4 regions of the Prosthecodimorpha staleyi genome follow, and region 1 is predicted to be linked to each of the others. Evidence: predicted binding sites of a transcription regulator. Region 1 holds the regulator's gene; each other region holds the start of a gene.

What was found. Region 1 encodes LexA, which represses DNA repair genes until DNA is damaged. Its sites were predicted from a motif close to TGTTCNNNNTGTGTTCNG; they were not measured.
Region 2: a site for LexA is predicted at 1,942-1,959, ahead of KL771_RS15310 (YifB family Mg chelatase-like AAA ATPase). Genes of this name have one in related genera too.
Region 3: a site for LexA is predicted at 1,700-1,717, ahead of KL771_RS20955 (PA0069 family radical SAM protein). Genes of this name have one in related genera too.
Region 4: a site for LexA is predicted at 2,359-2,376, ahead of radA (DNA repair protein RadA). Genes of this name have one in related genera too.

Annotation. Positions count from the first base shown of each region.
Region 1 covers NZ_JAHHZF010000001.1:592,990-597,198, forward strand. Annotated here, with positions in the region: gene moaC (cyclic pyranopterin monophosphate synthase MoaC) at 1-313, shown strand, start outside; gene KL771_RS02600 (molybdopterin molybdotransferase MoeA) at 354-1,565, shown strand; gene lexA (transcriptional repressor LexA) at 2,033-2,740, shown strand; gene KL771_RS02610 (ComEC/Rec2 family competence protein) at 2,908-4,209, opposite strand, start outside.
Region 2 covers NZ_JAHHZF010000007.1:160,429-164,637, reverse strand. Annotated here, with positions in the region: gene gshB (glutathione synthase) at 1-927, shown strand, start outside; gene KL771_RS15315 (substrate-binding domain-containing protein) at 941-1,882, shown strand; gene KL771_RS15310 (YifB family Mg chelatase-like AAA ATPase) at 2,084-3,613, shown strand; gene KL771_RS15305 (DUF1013 domain-containing protein) at 4,008-4,209, opposite strand, start outside.
Region 3 covers NZ_JAHHZF010000011.1:67,819-72,027, forward strand. Annotated here, with positions in the region: gene KL771_RS20940 (ArsR/SmtB family transcription factor) at 1-209, shown strand, start outside; gene moaB (molybdenum cofactor biosynthesis protein B) at 311-880, shown strand; gene KL771_RS20950 (glycosyltransferase) at 958-1,629, opposite strand; gene KL771_RS20955 (PA0069 family radical SAM protein) at 1,860-2,987, shown strand; gene KL771_RS20960 (VOC family protein) at 3,390-3,914, shown strand.
Region 4 covers NZ_JAHHZF010000001.1:475,153-479,361, forward strand. Annotated here, with positions in the region: gene KL771_RS02015 (formate--tetrahydrofolate ligase) at 1-1,050, opposite strand, end outside; gene KL771_RS02020 (isocitrate lyase/PEP mutase family protein) at 1,493-2,260, opposite strand; gene radA (DNA repair protein RadA) at 2,418-3,947, shown strand; gene KL771_RS02030 (CvpA family protein) at 3,966-4,209, shown strand, end outside.

The DNA.
Region 1 (4,209 bases):
CGCGACCGCGCGCATCGCCGGCATCATGGCGGCCAAGCGCACGCACGAGCTGATCCCGCTCTGCCATCCGCTGCTGCTGACCAAGGTGGCCGTGGAGATCGAGGCCGACGAGGCGCTGCCCGGCCTCAGGATCACGGCGACCGCACGGGTCTCCGGGCAGACGGGCGTCGAGATGGAGGCGCTGACGGCAGTCTCGGTCGCCTGCCTGACGGTCTACGATATGGCCAAGGCGGTCGACCGCGGCATGGTGATCGGGGGCATCCGGCTTCTGGAGAAGTCGGGCGGCAAGTCGGGCCCCTGGCAGGCCGCCTGACCGGGCAGCGCGACGCAGGCACGACGGGGAGAACGCAGGCATGGCCGGAGGATTGCTGTCGGTGGAGGCCGCCCGGGCGCGGCTGCTCGCCGGGGTGGAACCGCTCGGCGGCGAGACGGTCGCGCTCGCCGCGGCGGCGGGCCGGGTCCTCGCCGCCGGCCTCGCCGCCACCCGCACCCAGCCGCCCTTTGCGGCCTCGGCCATGGACGGCTACGCGCTGCGGGCCGAAGACGCCGTCGCCGGCTGCCGCCTCGCCGTCATCGGAACCGCGCCGGCCGGACGCGCCTTCGAGGGCCGGCTCGGACCCGGCCAGTGCGTGCGGATCTTCACCGGCGCGCCCGTGCCGGAGGGCGCCGACACCATCCTGATCCAGGAGAATGCGCGGGTCGTCGCCGAGCGCGAGATCGAGGTCGTCGAGCCGGTCGCGACCGGCCGCCATATCCGTGCCGTCGGGCTCGACTTTCGTGCCGGCGACGTGCTCATCCCGGCCGGTACGCGGCTCGACTGGCGGACCGTCTCGCTCGCCGCCGCCATGAACCATCCGGTGCTGCCGGTGCGCCGCCGCCCCCGGGTCGCGGTGCTGGCGACCGGCGACGAACTGGTCCCGCCCGGCGCCATGCCGGGACCCGACCAGATCGTCGCCTCCAACGCCTTCGGCGTGCTGGCCATGGTCGAAGCCCAGGGCGGCCTCGGCATCGATCTCGGCATAGCCGCCGACACCGAGGCGGCGATCGCCGAGAAGATCGGCGCGGCACTGGCCGCGGAGGCCGACATCCTGGTCACGCTCGGCGGCGCCTCGGTCGGCGATCTCGACCTGGTCCAGAAGACGCTCGGCGGCGCCGGCATGGATCTCGGCTTCTGGAAGATCGCCATGCGGCCCGGCAAGCCGCTGATGTTCGGCACGCTCGGGCCGATGCGCGTGCTCGGCCTGCCCGGCAACCCGGTCTCAGGCCTCGTCTGCGCGCTCCTGTTCCTGAAGCCGCTGCTCAAGGCACTGCTCGGCCTCGCGCCGGCGATCGAAACCGAGGAACCCGCCGTGCTGGCCGCGCCACTGCCGGCGAACGACAGCCGGCAGGACTACCTGCGCGCGACCTTCGAGCCCGGCGGCACTGTGCCGCCGCATGTCCGGCCGGTCGACCTGCAGGATTCCTCGATGCTGAGCCGGCTCACCCGTGCCGATTGCCTGGTCGTGCGCGCGCCCGGCGCCGAAGCGGCGGCGGCCGGCGATGCCTGCCGAATCATCCGCTTCTGAGCAGGCCGGCCGCCGCGCGACCAACCGAGAGCCGGCTAAACAATTCGATCGGTTCGCCGGGCATCCCGGCGGCAGACCGGCAACGCGCCGATCCCGGTTCGCGCCGGTTCGCGTCCGGCCGCGCCGGTTTTGCGCCGAACGGCGCCACCATGCCGAACCACCGGCCGGGCGCGAGGGCGGGCATGCCGGCCCGGCGGGATTCGGGACCGCACATGAGCGATTTCGACCATCACGGTTTCGTTTCGATGCGTGTCTCTTTCGTTCGTGTTCCGTTTTTATCGAAAAATTAACACTTGTAGAACATCGAGGGAACGTGTAGCTTTAGTTCGTGATTTGTACCGGTCCATCAGAGTGTTCGGGCAGTCGTGACGGTCGATCGATCGTCTTCGCCGCCGCGATGCTGCCGAGGGCCGGCGGTCGGATCCGAAGGGCACGAAACCTGGAAACGAAACCGAAGGCGGCGATCGATGCTGACGCGGAAGCAATTCGAGCTCCTCATGTTCATACACGAGCGGCTGAAGGAAGCCGGCGTCCCGCCCTCCTTCGACGAGATGAAGGATGCGCTCGACCTGCGCTCGAAATCGGGCATCCATCGCCTGATCACGGCCCTTGAGGAGCGCGGCTTCATCCGGCGCCTGCCCAATCGGGCGCGCGCGCTGGAAGTCGTCCGGCTGCCGGATTCGGTCGTGCCGGGCCTTGCCAGCGCCCGCAACGCCAAGGGCTTCGCCCCCTCGGTGATCGAGGGCAGCCTCGGCAAGATGAAGCCGGTGGGGCCGGCGGAAGAGAAGGCGCAGGTCGTCTCGGTGCCGGTCATGGGCCGGATCGCCGCCGGCACGCCGATCGCCGCCATCCAGACCTACAGCCACGCGATCCCGGTGCCTCTCGACCTGATCTCGTCCGGCGACCATTTCGCGCTTGAAGTGCGCGGCGATTCCATGATCGAGGCCGGCATCCTCGACGGCGACACGGTGGTGATCAAGCGCTCGGAGAATGCCGATACCGGCGACATCGTCGTCGCGCTGGTCGACGAAGAGGAGGCGACGCTGAAGCGGCTGCGCAAGCGCGGCGCCTCGGTCGCGCTGGAAGCCGCCAATCCGGCCTACGAGACCCGCATCTTCGGCCCCGACCGGGTCAAGATCCAAGGCAAGCTGGTCGGCCTGATCCGCCGCTACTGAGCGGCGCGGCGCTCGGGCCCGGTGGCCGGAGCGGTCCTGGTGCCGGTCGAGCTGAGATCCGGGGTCCGATGTCCGGGGTCCCTGGATGGCTGGCCGTACGGTGGGGGCGTTGGGCGTGGCGTCATGGGCCGGCGCGGACTGTCCCAGCGCGGTCGGAGACTGCACGACTACGGGCCGGCTGCGTGCCAGGGGCGTCGGCCGGCGGGCAAGCTGGCGGTGATCGTGGCCTGCGGCGGGGTCGGACCTGCGGGCTCCAGGGCGGAGGCAGGCTGATGGTCGTACTGGTCGCCGCGATCGCCCGGTTCGGCTTCGGAGGACGGGCGATGTCCGGTCGACGCGGGCGGCCGGGGCCAGTCGAGCGTCAGCGCGCCGGTACGGGCCAGCGTCTTGCGGTCGATGACGACGGCGCTCGCCGCGCAGCCCGGCGGGGCGTCGAGCGTGGTCACCACGATGGCGGCCAGCCGGCAGTCCTCCTCGAAGGCGCGCGGGTCGCGCACCAGGGCCAGGATCCGCGGCGCACGGCCGGGATGCCCGTCCCGGAAGGCGCAGCCGAGCGGGTCGCAGCGCCAGTCCCCGGCAAGGTCGCGGGCGGCGGTGGGGCTGCGCGGGTCGGCACCAGCGGCGAGCCAGGTCGCGGTGGTGAAGCGGTTCGCGCGAGCGTCGAGGATCGCCAGCCGTCCGTCGGCCGCCCGAACCGCGATCGGCGCACCGCCCTGGCCGACCAGGATATCCGGCCGCGCCGCGAAGGGGGCGACCGCCAGGGCCGCCGCCAGCGCCACGAGGCCGAGACGGCGCAGCGGCGTCGTCCAGAGACAGAACCAGAGGATGCCGGCGATCGCCAGCGGCAGGCTTGCCGGATGGATGCGCCCGATCAGCCCCTGCCCGCCCGGCCAGGCCGAGACCATGCGGGCGACCGCCAGCATCGCGTCGATGCCCCAGCCCATCACGGTCAGCGGCACGATTTCGAGACCGAACGGGATGGCCAGCATGGCGAGGCAGGCGAAGGGCATGATCACGGTACCGACGATCGGCAACACGATCATATTGGCGATCATGCCGTAGGGTGCCGCCCGGTGGAACTCGGCCGCCACGACGGGTGCGGTCGCCAGACCCGCCACGAAGGAGGCCGCCGCCATGCCGATGACATGGCCGAAGCCGCGCCGGACCAGTTCCGCAACGATCCCGGACGCCTCGGCAGAGGCCGGGTCGGGCGGCCGGGCGCTGAGGCCGCGCCACGCCGAGACCAGCGCCAGAACCGCCAGAAAGGACATCAGGAAGCTCGGCTCGACCACAGTATGGGGCTCGATCGCCATCAGCGCGAGCGCCGCGAAGGCGACGTTGCGCTGGCTGACCACCGGCCGGTCGGCCAGGATCGCGACCAGTCCGACCACGAACATCACCCAGGAGCGTTCGGTCGCGACCCCGCCGCCGGACAGCAGCAGATAGAAGGTCACGGCCGCGAAGGCGGC
Region 2 (4,209 bases), on a different contig from region 1:
ATGGACCACATCGCGGGCATCCGCATCCGCGGCGATTCCACCTTCGCCCTGATGCTCGAAGCCCAGGCCCGCGGGCACCGGCTCTGGCACTACACCGCCGACCGCCTGGCGATGCGCGACGGCAAGGTGTTCGCGGTGGTCGAGCCGGTGGAAGTCCGCGACCAGGAGGGCGATCACTTCACCCTCGGCGACAAGGAGCGGGTCGACCTCTCGAAATTCGACGTGGTCCACATGCGCCAGGACCCGCCCTTCGACATGCACTACGTCACCGCGACACATCTGCTCGAGCGCATCCATCCGAAGACGCTGGTGGTCAACGACCCTGCTCATGTGCGCAACGCGCCCGAAAAGGTCTTCGTGACCGAATTCCCCGATCTGATGCCGCCGACCCTGATCTCGCGCGACGCCGACGAGATCCGCGCCTTCCGGGCGGAGTATCGCGACGTGGTGATGAAGCCGCTCTACGGCAACGGCGGCGCGGCGGTGTTTCGGGTCAAGGCCGAGGACGAGAATTTCGGCTCGCTGATGGACATGTTCTCGACCACCTTCCGCGAACCCTGGGTAACCCAGCAATACCGGGCGGAGGTGCGTGACGGCGACAAGCGCATCATCCTGGTCGACGGCGAATTCGCCGGCGCCATCAATCGTGTCCCGGCGGCGGACGACCTGCGCTCCAACATGGTTCGCGGCGGCCAGGCGGTTGCGACCGACCTCACGGCGCGCGAGCGCGAAATCTGTGCGCGGCTCGGACCGGCGCTACGGGAGCGCGGCCTGATCTTCGTCGGCATCGACGTGATCGGCGGCTTTCTGACCGAGATCAACGTCACCTCGCCGACCGGCATCCGGGCGGTGAAGCGGCTTGGCGGCCCGGATATCGCCTCGATGCTCTGGGACCGGATCGAAGCGCGACGGGCAGGGCGGGCCTGAACGGGAGGGCGGCATGGCCGGGATCACGAAGTCGGTTGCGGCTGCATTCCTGCTCCTGTTGGCGGGGAGCGCCGCCGTGTCGGCGCAGGCCTACCAGTTCGCCATCGTGCCGCCGACCGGCGAAAGCCCGTTCTTTCAGGCCATCCGTGACGGATGCGGCGAGCGCGCACGCGAATTGAAGTCGATCACCTGTGTCTATGCCGCGCCCGGCGGCGCGGAGGCGCGCAGTCAGGCGCAGTTGATCCGCGATCTGGTCAAGGAGGGGATCGACGGCATCGCGGTCTCGCCCGAGACGATGCCGGACGTGACCGCCGCGATCGACGAAGCGGTGGCGGCCGGCATCCCGGTGGTGACCTTCGACGGCGACCAGCCGCGCAGCCGTCGGCAGGCCTTCATCGGCACCAATGCGAAGGATTTCGGCCGCACGCTCGGTGCCTCCGCGCGGCGCTGGAAACCGAAGGGCGGCCGCTTCCTGATCGTCACCGCCGACCCGACCCTGCCCAATCTGGCCGAGCGCATCGCCGGCGTGCGCGACGCGCTCTCGACCGGGTGGACGGAGGCGAAGACCTCGCCGCTGGTCACCGACGGCACCTTCACCGATGCCGTGCGCATGGTCGACCGCGCGCTTGCCGGCGGCAACGACATCGACCTGATCATTTCGGTCGGCGCCTGGCCGATGCTGGCCGCCGACGAGTGGCGGGCGCTGGTCGCCAAGTACAAGCAGCGCATCGATCAGGCGCAGACCGTTCTGGTCGTCGCCGATGCCCTGCCGGCCCAGAAGGCGCTGGTGCGGGAAGGATTGGGCCATGTCCTGGTCGGGCAAAGACCCGGCGACATGGGCGTCAAGGCGGTCGACCTGCTGGTCGATCTGAAGCAGGGCCGCAAGGTGCCCGAGGTGGTCTATGTCGGCTTCGACACCTTCACCCGGCTGGACCTGATCAAGGCGCCGAACTGATCACGGTGTGTTCGCATCGTACAACCGCCGACAACCCAGAGGGTGCCGTTTCCTTCGGTTGTTCGGATTTCGTTCGCCCCTGTCGCTGATTGCGGATCGACGCTGGATTGCTCGCATCTCTTGTATGGCGCCGAATTGTGGTTGCATAAGTTCCTGGAACGTTCTATGAATGGGGCGATTTCGTAGAGGGGCTTGGTGCCGATGGTTGCACATGTCGCGACGGTCTCGTTTCAAGGCATCGAGGCTGTTCCGGTCGATGTCCAGGTGCAGCTGACCAGCGGCAAGCCGACCTTCGCCATCGTCGGTCTGCCCGACAAGACCGTGGCGGAGAGTCGCGAGCGCATTCGCGCCGCCCTCTATGCGACCGGGCTCGGCCTGCCCCTGAAGCATATCACGGTCAATCTGGCACCCGCCGATCTGCCGAAGGAGGGCAGCCACTACGACCTGCCGATCGCGCTCGGCATCATGGCGGCGATCGGGGCCCTGCCGGGCGACCAACTGGCGGATTTCGTGGCGGTCGGCGAACTGGCGCTCGACGGCACGATCGCGCCGGTCGCCGGCGTTCTGCCGGCGGCGATCGGCGCCAATGCCATGGGGCGCGGACTGATCTGCCCGGCCGATTGCGGTTCGGAGGCGGCCTGGGCCAGCCCCGATATCGACATCGTCGCCGGCCGCAGCCTCGTGCAGCTCGCCAACCACTTCAAGGGCACCCAGGTGATCGCCCGGCCGGAGCCGCGCATGCGCGAGAACCCGGCGGCGATGCCCGACCTGAAGGACGTGAAGGGGCAGGAGACCGCCAAGCGGGCGCTCGAGATCGCGGCGGCCGGTTCGCACAACCTCCTGATGATCGGCCCGCCCGGGTCCGGGAAGTCGATGCTTGCCGCGCGGCTGCCCTCGATCCTGCCGCCACTCGATCCGAAGGAACTGCTCGAGGTCTCGATGATCGCCTCGATCGCCGGCGAATTGGCCGAAGGCCGGCTGTCCAATCGGCGGCCGTTCCGGGCCCCGCATCATTCGGCTTCGATGGCAGCCCTGGTCGGCGGCGGCTTCCGTGCCCGGCCGGGAGAGGTCTCGCTCGCCCATCACGGCGTCCTGTTCCTGGACGAACTGCCGGAGTTTCACCCGCAGGTGCTCGACAGCCTGCGCCAGCCGCTGGAGACCGGCAGCGTGATGATCGCGCGCGCCAACCACCGGGTCTCCTATCCGGCCCGGATGCAACTGGTTGCCGCGATGAATCCGTGCCGCTGCGGACGGGCCGGCGAGCCGGGCTTCGTCTGCCGCCGCGGCGAGCGCTGCGCGGCGGAGTACCAGGAACGGCTGTCCGGCCCGCTGCTCGACCGGGTCGATCTCCGGGTCGAGGTCGCAGCGGTTACCGCCGCCGATCTTGTCATGCCGGCACCGTCGGAGGATTCCGCCACCGTGGCCCGGCGCGTCGCCGCCGCCCGGTCGGTACAGGCCGCACGCTTCTCCGCGCTTGGACTTCCCGCCGGCACCACCAATGCCACCTGCAGCGCCTCCGTGATCGACGAGATCGCCCGGCCCGATGCGACCGGCGCGCGGCTTCTCGCCCAGGCGGCCGAGGCGCTGAAACTGTCGGCGCGCGGCTATCATCGCGTCCTGCGCGTGGCGCGGACTCTGGCCGATCTGGAGGGCGAGGAACGGGTCGGCCGGATCCATATCGCCGAGGCGATCGGCTATCGCGGCGCCGGAGAGCGATTGCTGGCGGCCTGACCGCCTGGCAGGCCTGCGGGCCGACGGGGCTGCGGGAGCCCTCGGACATGGGCGGCGCCATATCGGCCCGCACGTTGTCGGAGTGATGTCGCGGTACCGGAATGGCGGCCCGTACGGACGCGCGTCGCCGACGGACAGGCCCATGCCGCTTGCGGGTCCAACCGTCGGAGCCATTTGTGGCCGGGAGGGGCGGCGTCGGTCGACCGGGACGATTGGCGCGCCGGGACGGCAGTCGCCGGCGCGCCTCGCTGTCGTCGCGGCGCAAGGCCGACCGGGGCGGTCTTCCGGTCGGCGGTAGGCGATCTTGAGGTCGGTGCAGTGGCCGGTGCCGGGGCCGATACGAAACCGGCGGCCTGATGGCCGCCGGATACCGGGATTCGCGATCCGCGCGCGGTCAGATCTCTTCGTCGGGCTCGACCGGACCCTTGAGGCTCTTGAGCTTGGCGAAGATCTTCTCGGCGTCGAGCTCCTTCTCCTCGTCCTGCTCGGCCAGCGCCGCGGCGGACGTGGTCTGCTCGACCGAGAGCAGCACCTGCGCATTCGGATCGCCTTCCTCGCGCTTCGGCGCGCCCTTGGAGCCGCGTTCGACTTCGAGG
Region 3 (4,209 bases), on a different contig from region 1:
TGCAGGGCCTGTCCAAGTCCACGCTGTCGCATCACTTCCGCATTCTGCGCGAGGCCGGCCTGGTGCGCAGCGAACGGCGCGGCGTCGAACTGCTCAACCGCCTGCGTCTCGACGAGATCGAACGCCGTTTTCCCGGCGTGATTGCGAGCGTCCTGGCCGCCCGGCGCAGCGAAACGGTCTGTGTCCGCGGCCACGCCATTTCTGCCTGACGGCAGATCGCGTCGGGCGGACCCGGCATCCTGCGGATTGGCGCCGGCCCGCCGCTGGCTTAGACCAGAACGGACGCGGGACCGAGACGGAGCAAGCGAGCATGTCGAGACTGGACGAAACCAAACCCTTCATTCCGGTCCGGATCGCGCTTCTGACCGTGTCCGACACCCGCACGCTGGCCGACGACAAGTCGGGCAATCTGCTCGCCGAGCGCATCGCGACGGCCGGCCACGACCTCGCCGAGCGGGCGATCGTGCCGGACGATATCGACGAGATCCGGATGATCGTAGAGACCTGGATCGCCGAGGGGCGGATCGACGTGGTGATCACCACCGGCGGCACCGGCTTCACCGGTCGCGACGTGACGCCCGAGGCGGTCGAACCGCTGTTCGACAAGCGCATGGACGGCTTTTCGATCCTGTTCCACCGCCTGTCCTACGACAAGATCGGCACCTCCACGATCCAGTCGCGCGCCACCGCCGGGCTCGCCGGCCGCACCTTCATCTTCTGCCTGCCGGGCTCGCCGGGCGCCTGCCGGGACGCCTGGGACGGCATCCTGGCGGCGCAGTTCGACTATCGCCACCAGCCGTGCAATTTCGTGGAGATCATGCCGCGGCTCGACGAGCATCTGAAGCGCGGCAAGCTGCGCGGCGCGCCCGTCCCGGGCTGAGGCCGGCCCGAACAGCCGCAGTGACCTCGCAACAGACGCAGGGTCATCGCAATCGGCACGGGCGCCGGGCGCAGCGATCAGGCGCCCGTGGCGCGGATCGGGACGCCGAGCGCGGCGAGCACGTGGCGGGCGATGGCACCGCCGGCCGGCAGGTCGCGGCCGTCGTGCCGGCTGGCGATCGCGACCGCGTTGGACCGGAGAATATGGATCGACCGGCGACCGATTCGGCCGATCAGGTCGCGGTGGTCGCGGATCGGGGCGTGCCGGCGCGCCGTGTCCCAGGCCCGCCGGCTCAGGATCAGCCCCTGCTCGGGCAGCGGCAGCCCGAAGACCGAACTGGCCACCCCGACGGTGCCCTCCGCGACACGCGCGCGCCAGCCGAAGGCATCGAAGGCCAGACGGAACGCCGCCGCCTCGCCGGCCGCGCCGTTGCGCTCGGCCCGCTCGGCAAAAGCCATCACCTCGCGGAACCACTCGCCTTCGAGCAGCACGTTGGGCGGCAGGATCATCAGCCAGGGCGCGCGGCGCGCGATGGCGACGCCCTGACCGACGCGCTCGCCCCAGGGCCCAGGATGCTGCAGCAGCGTGCAGCCGGCCGCCTCGGCGACCTTCTCGGTCCCGTCGCGCGACCCGCCGTCGACCACGACGACTTCGCGAATGGCTCCCTCCGCGGCTGCCGGGACCAGCGAGGCCAGCGTGCGCAGGAGACCTTCTTCGGCATTGAGGGTCGGGATGACCACGGAAAGCATGGCAATGTCATAACAGGTCAGCCATGCTGTCGGGAGTCGCCCATGAGGCTATCTGTCGAATTTTCGTGAATGTTCTTGATTTGTTCAGTGCCGCTTGGTAGCTTTTTGCCATGGCCCCGCTTCGAAACATTCAAAACTCGGCTCCGGATGTGCCTGTCGGGCGCATCTCGCGCCGCGGTGCCGTCCGGCGGGCGGTAGCCGATGGTGGGATGGCGGGGGCGCCGGACGAGATGTTCGAGCCGTCGCCCGAGGAGGTGTTCGAGCCGGCACCGGAGGAGATCGGCGTCCGGATCGATGCCGAGCGGCGGCGCGGCCGGGGTGCGGTGACCAATGCCAGCGGGCGCTACGAAACGGAAGTGCGGGTCGCCGTCGACGACGGCTGGGACAGCCTCGACGACCTGCCGCCGCTGAAGACCGAGGTCCAGGTCGAGAAGCCGAAGCGGATCATCACGCGCAACCAGTCGCCGGACATCTCCTTCGACCGCTCGATCAACCCCTATCGCGGCTGCGAGCACGGCTGCGTCTACTGCTTCGCCCGGCCGACCCACGCCTATATGGGCCTGTCGCCGGGGCTCGATTTCGAAACCAGATTGTTCGTCAAGCCGAATGCGGCGGCGATGCTGGAGCGCGAGTTGGGTGAGCCCGGCTACCAGTGCCGCACCATCGCGATCGGCACCAACACCGACCCCTACCAGCCGATCGAGAAGACGCACCGGATCATGCGCGAGGTGCTGGAGGTGCTGGAACGGACCAACCACCCGGTCGCGATCGTGACCAAGTCGCACCTGGTCACGCGCGACAAGGACATTCTCGGCCGGATGGGGGCCAAGGGCCTCGCCAAGGTGGCGCTCTCGGTGACCACGCTCGACGGCCGGCTCGCCCGCGCCATGGAGCCGCGCGCCGCCAGTCCGCGCCGCCGGCTCGATGCGATCCGCGAATTGTCGGAGGCCGGCGTGCCGACCGCCGTGATGGTCGCGCCGATCATCCCGGCGCTGACCGACCACGAGATCGAGCGCATCCTGGATGCCGCCCAGGCGGCCGGGGCGCGCGAGGCCGGCTATGTGCTGCTGCGCCTGCCGCTCGAGGTCTCCGAGCTGTTCCGGCAATGGCTGCTGGTCAACCGGCCGGACAGCTATCGCCATGTCATGTCGCTGATCCGGGCGATGCGCGACGGCAAGGACTACGATTCGACCTGGGGCAAGCGCATGCGCGGCGCCGGTCCCTATGCCTGGCAGATCGCCCGCCGCTTCGAACTGCAGGTCAAGAAGCTCGGCCTGCAGAAGGGCGGCCGCACCCGGCTCAGGGCCGACCTGTTCGAGCCGCCGGTCGGACGCGGGGTGCAGCTGAGCCTGTTCTAGAACCGGCTGCCGACGTGGAACCGGCGGCGGCGCAACGATCCCGGCCGGCGCCACGCCGTGCCGTTCAGCCGGCGCCGCCGAGAGACCGTCCTCCCGGTTCGCTGGTGCCGACCGATGGAGGATCCTCCCGGTTCGCCGGTGCCGACCGACAGAAAGCCGGGCCGGTTCGCCGGGACGGTCCCGGGTCGTCCCGGACGGAGCGGCGGCACGGCGGGACCGGATGGCGGCAACCGGCGGGAGCGGAGGCGGGTGTCGCCGTCGCCCGGCGCCCGCGCGCCAGCACCGTACGCGCCAGCAGCCGTACGGGCCGGCCCCCGTATCGAAACGGCAGCCGTATCGGAACGGCTTCGGCATTGAGACAGAGGCCCGGATCGGACGGGCAACGGTTGGCAGGAGACGGACATGGTCCCGCGCATTCATCTGATCACGCTCGGTGTCGACGATGTCGAGGCGAGCGCCGCGTTCTACGAGCGGCTCGGCTTCGTGCGCTCGGCGCAGAGCGTGGCCGGGGCGGTCGCCTTCTTCCAGGTCGGTGCGCTGGTCCTGTCGGTGTTCGGCCGGGCGGCCCTGGCCGAGGATGCCGGCCTGACCGGCACCGCAGGGCCCTCGGACGGCGCTCGACCGGACGGCACGGCACCGGAAGGCGAGCGGTCCGGGGGCCAGGAGCCCGGAAGCCGCGAGAGCCCCGGAGGCCGGGGCAGCTTTTCGGCCGTCACCGTCGCCTGCAACGTCGCATCCCCGGCCGAGGTCGAGGCCGTGATGACCCGCGCCGCCGCCGCCGGCGCCCGCGTCACCCGCCCGCCAAGCAAGGCCTTCTGGGGCGGCTACACGGCCTATTTCGCCGATCCCGACGGCCATCTCTGGGAGGTCGCCCACAACCCGTTCTGGAGCTTCGACGAGACCGGCGCCGTCCGGCTGCCCGATTGACTGGGCAGCGCCGCCAGACCTTTCGGCGTCCGATCTTTTCCGGGACGATCACGGCCAAGCCGGACCGCGAACCGTTTTCCTCGCGCCGGCGCGGCCAATCCCGCGTCGGTATCCCCGACTGACCTGCAGGCGGACCACTGCACCCTGCGCCCCGTCGGGCCGCCGCTTGATCTCGAATGTAGCGAGCAGCTAGATCCGGCCTTCGGGCACCTTCTGCCTCTTGGCAGGGGCAAAGGGGAAGGAACCGAAGGATCTGCGGGCCACCTCTGCACAATCCCTCAACAGGTTATCCCCT
Region 4 (4,209 bases), 120 kb from region 1:
GAGGTTCTCCTTGCCGAGATCCTCCTTCTTGACGCCGCCATGCATCTTGAGCGCGCGCACGGTCGCCACGATCACGGCCGCGTCCGGCGCCAGTCCGGCCTTGCGGCACTTGATGTCGAAGAACTTCTCCGCGCCCAGATCGGCGCCGAAGCCGGCCTCGGTGACGACGTAGTCGGCGAGCTTCAGCGCGGTCCGGGTGGCGCGGACCGAGTTGCAGCCATGGGCGATGTTGGCGAAGGGGCCGCCATGCACGAAGGCCGGCGTGCCTTCGAGCGTCTGCACCAGGTTCGGCTGGAAGGCGTCCTTGAGCAGCACCGTCATCGACGGCGAGGCCTTCAGGTCGCCGGCCGTGACCGAGCCCTTGCCGCGCGTTTCGGCGACCACCATCCGGGCGAGCCGGGCCTCGAGATCGGCGAGATCGGTCGCCAGGCAGAACACCGCCATGACCTCGGAGGCGACGGTGATGTCGAAGCCGTCCTCGCGCGGGAAGCCGTTGGAGACGCCGCCGAGCGAGGAGACGATCGAGCGCAGCGCGCGGTCGTTCATGTCCATCACCCGGCGCCAGGCGACGCGGCGCGGGTCGATGTCGAGCGTGTTGCCCCAGTAGATGTGGTTGTCGAGCATCGCGGCGAGCAGATTGTGCGCCGAGGTGATGGCGTGGAAGTCGCCGGTGAAATGAAGGTTGATCGCCTCCATCGGGATGACCTGCGCCCAGCCGCCGCCGGCCGCGCCGCCCTTCACGCCGAAGCAGGGGCCGAGCGACGGCTCGCGCAGCGCGATCGCGGCCTTCTTGCCGATCCGGGTCAGGCCGTCGCCGAGGCCGACCGTGGTGGTCGTCTTGCCCTCGCCGGCCGGGGTCGGGTTGATCGCGGTGACCAGGATCAGCTTGCCGTCCGGGCGCTCGGCCTGGGCGGCGATGAACTCGTTCGACACCTTGGCGATGTGGTGGCCGTAGGGATGGAGCGACTCGTAAGGAATGCCGAGCTTGGCGCCGATCTCGACGATCGGCTTCGGCGTCACGCTGCGGGCGATTTCGATGTCGCTCTTCATGGACTGTCCTCCCCTGGAGATTGATGGCCGCAAGGCCTTGCATTTGCGACTTTTGTTGCATGCGACGGAAATCGCTGTCCATGCGACCGGCGGGCGCGCGACCGAAAGGTCTCCCCGCGCGCCCCGCCCGTCGGCACAGGGCCAGAAGCCCGCCTCATGACGACGGCGAGCTTACGCGCGCGCCGTCGACGGGCCAAGCCCCGGAGCCGACGCAAGTCTTCCTGCGAGCGACAAGGCGACGCAGCGTCGCCTGCCGGGCCCGACCCATGCGGCAGCGTCATGGCAGCGCGAATGGTCGCAGGGGCACGGCACGGCCCCCTTCCGGGCCGGTTGCCGGCCAGACCGTCCCGATCGACCCGGCATCCGCCGGCGAGGCCCCGACCCGACCCGCCCCGACCCGACCCGCACCGTCCCGCTCGGTCCGAATCCGCCGCCGACCGCATCAGCGCCGTGGCGGCACGCGTCCCTCCTCCTGAAACAGCCGCGCCGCCGCGTCGAACCCGGCCCAGGCGGCCGCCGCCAATGCCCCGCCGACCGAGACGCGCCGCACGCCGCGCGCGGCGAGATCGGCGACGCGCATGTCCGGCCCGCGCATCAGCACGTTGATCGGCTTCGGCGCCACCGCGCGCACGGTCTCGGCGATCTCGTCGAGGTCGGTCATGCCCGGGGCGTAGAGGCAATCGGCGCCGGCCTCCGCGAAGGCGGTCAGGCGGGCGATGACCTCGGCGAGATCCGGCCGTCCGACCAGATAGGCTTCGCTGCGCGCGACCAGCAGCGTGTCGCCGCCGGCGGCATCGATCGCCGCCCGTGCCGCAGCGATCCGCGCCACGGCAAGGTCGCGCTCGTAGAGGGCGCCGTCGGCCGCGTCTTCGATCGACAGGCCGGCAATGCCGGTCGCCACCGCCAGCGCGACGCTCTCGGCGACGCCCTCCGGCGCCTCGGCGAAACCGTTCTCGAAATCCGCGTTGACCGGGAGATCGGTCGCGCCGGCGAGTTCGGCAAGATGGGCCAGCACGGTCGCCCGGTCGAGCTCGTAATCCTTGCGCCCGCGCGTCCAGGCGAGCCCCGAACTGGTCGAGGCGACCGCCCGGAAGCCCATCGCCTCCAGCCGGCGCAGGCTGCCGAGATCCCACGGATTGGGCAGCAGGAAGCAGCCCTCGCGATGCATCTCGTGGAAATTCCGGCGCTTCTCCGCGGTCTCGATGGCCATGTCCGTCCTCCCTTTGGATTGTTGCAGGCCATTGAAGCACGAGCCGGCGGGCTTGCGCATGCGGGCCGGGCAGCATGGCACGGACGCGCAAATCCACCCTGTACAAATCAAGAACATTCACGCATCCTGCGCCGACAGACACGCGGGAACCCGATTCATGGCCAAGCGCTCCGCCCGTTTCACCTGCCAGAACTGCGGCAGCGTCACGACCCGCTGGGCCGGGCGCTGCGACGCCTGCGGCGAGTGGAACACGATCGTGGAGGAAAGCGACGGCGGCGTCGGCGCCGGGCCGCGCACGATCGGGCTGGCCGGCCGCAAGGGTCGGGTCTTCCCGCTGGTCGGGCTGGCCGGCGAGGCCAGGGAGGCGCCGCGCATCGTCTCCGGCATGACCGAACTGGACCGGGTCACCGGTGGCGGCTTCGTGCGCGGCTCGGCCGTTCTGATCGGCGGCGATCCGGGCATCGGCAAGTCGACGCTCCTGATCCAGGCCGCCGCGCGGCTCGCCCTCAACGGGCAGCGCGTCGTCTATGTCTCGGGCGAAGAGGCGGTCGGCCAGGTCCGGCTCAGGGCCGAACGCCTCGGTCTCGCCGGTGCGCCGGTGTCGCTCGCCGCCGAGACCAGCGTCGAGGACATCCTCGCCACCCTGCAGGCCGGGCCGACGCCGGGCCTGGTGGTGATCGATTCCATCCAGACCTTGTGGACCGAGACGGCCGAATCCGCGCCCGGCACCGTCACCCAGGTGCGCGCCTCGGCCCAGGCCCTGATCCGCTACGCCAAGGCGACCGGCGTCGCTGTCGTGCTGGTCGGCCACGTCACCAAGGACGGCCAGATCGCCGGCCCGCGCGTGGTCGAGCACATGGTCGACGCGGTGCTCTATTTCGAGGGCGACGGCGCCGACCGCTTCCGGGTGCTGCGCGCGGTCAAGAACCGGTTCGGGCCGACCGACGAGATCGGCGTCTTCGAGATGACCGGCAGCGGCCTGTCCGAGGTCGCCAACCCGTCCGAACTGTTCCTCGGCGAGCGCGACGGCAAGTCGCCCGGCGCGGCGGTGTTCGCCGGCATGGAGGGCTCGCGGCCACTGCTGGTCGAGATCCAGGCCCTGGTTGCGCCGACCTCGCTCGGCACGCCGCGCCGTGCCGTGGTCGGCTGGGACGGCAACCGCCTGTCGATGGTGCTGGCGGTCCTTGACGCCCATTGCGGGGTGCGGCTCGCCAGCCACGACGTCTATCTGAATGTCGCCGGCGGCCTGCGAATCCAGGAGCCGGCGGCCGATCTGGCGGTCGCCGCGGCCCTGGTCTCCTCGCTCAGCGGGGTTGCTCTTCCCCGCAATAGCGTCTATTTCGGCGAAGTCAGTCTCTCGGGATCGATCCGGCCGGTCGCCCGTTCGGACCAGCGTCTCAAGGAGGCGGAAAGGCTTGGATTCACGGGGGGAATCGTGCCCCTCGCCAATCTCGGAGAAGCTGCCGGCGGAGCTCTGTCGGGTGCCGTTTCCGGGGTCGAGGCGCTTGCCGATCTGGTCGCCCGGGTGGCGGCCGGCTCTGCAGGACTCGAGGCTCCGGCACGCAACCCTGGGATCTCCGCTCGGCCCGCCCCGAAGCCGGCGGTCGCGTTCGATCGTGATCGCAGGCCTGCCGGGAATCGTGCTATCGAAGGAGCGCCCGGCCGGCTGGCAGGGGGCCCAACCTGATCGGCGAGTGTTCGAGCAATGGATTTCCTGACCGTCCTCGACGGCATCGTCATCGTCGTCGTGCTCGTCTCCGCGCTGCTCGCCATGTATCGCGGGCTGATGCGGGAAGTCTTCTCGATCGCGTCCTGGGCCGTCGCGGCCGGGGCCGCCTTCTACTTCCACAAGCCGCTGCTCCCCTACGCCAAGCAGTATATCTCGAACGACTATGTCGCTCTCGGTGTGGTCGCCGGCGGCGTGTTCCTGGTGGTGCTGATCGTGGTCA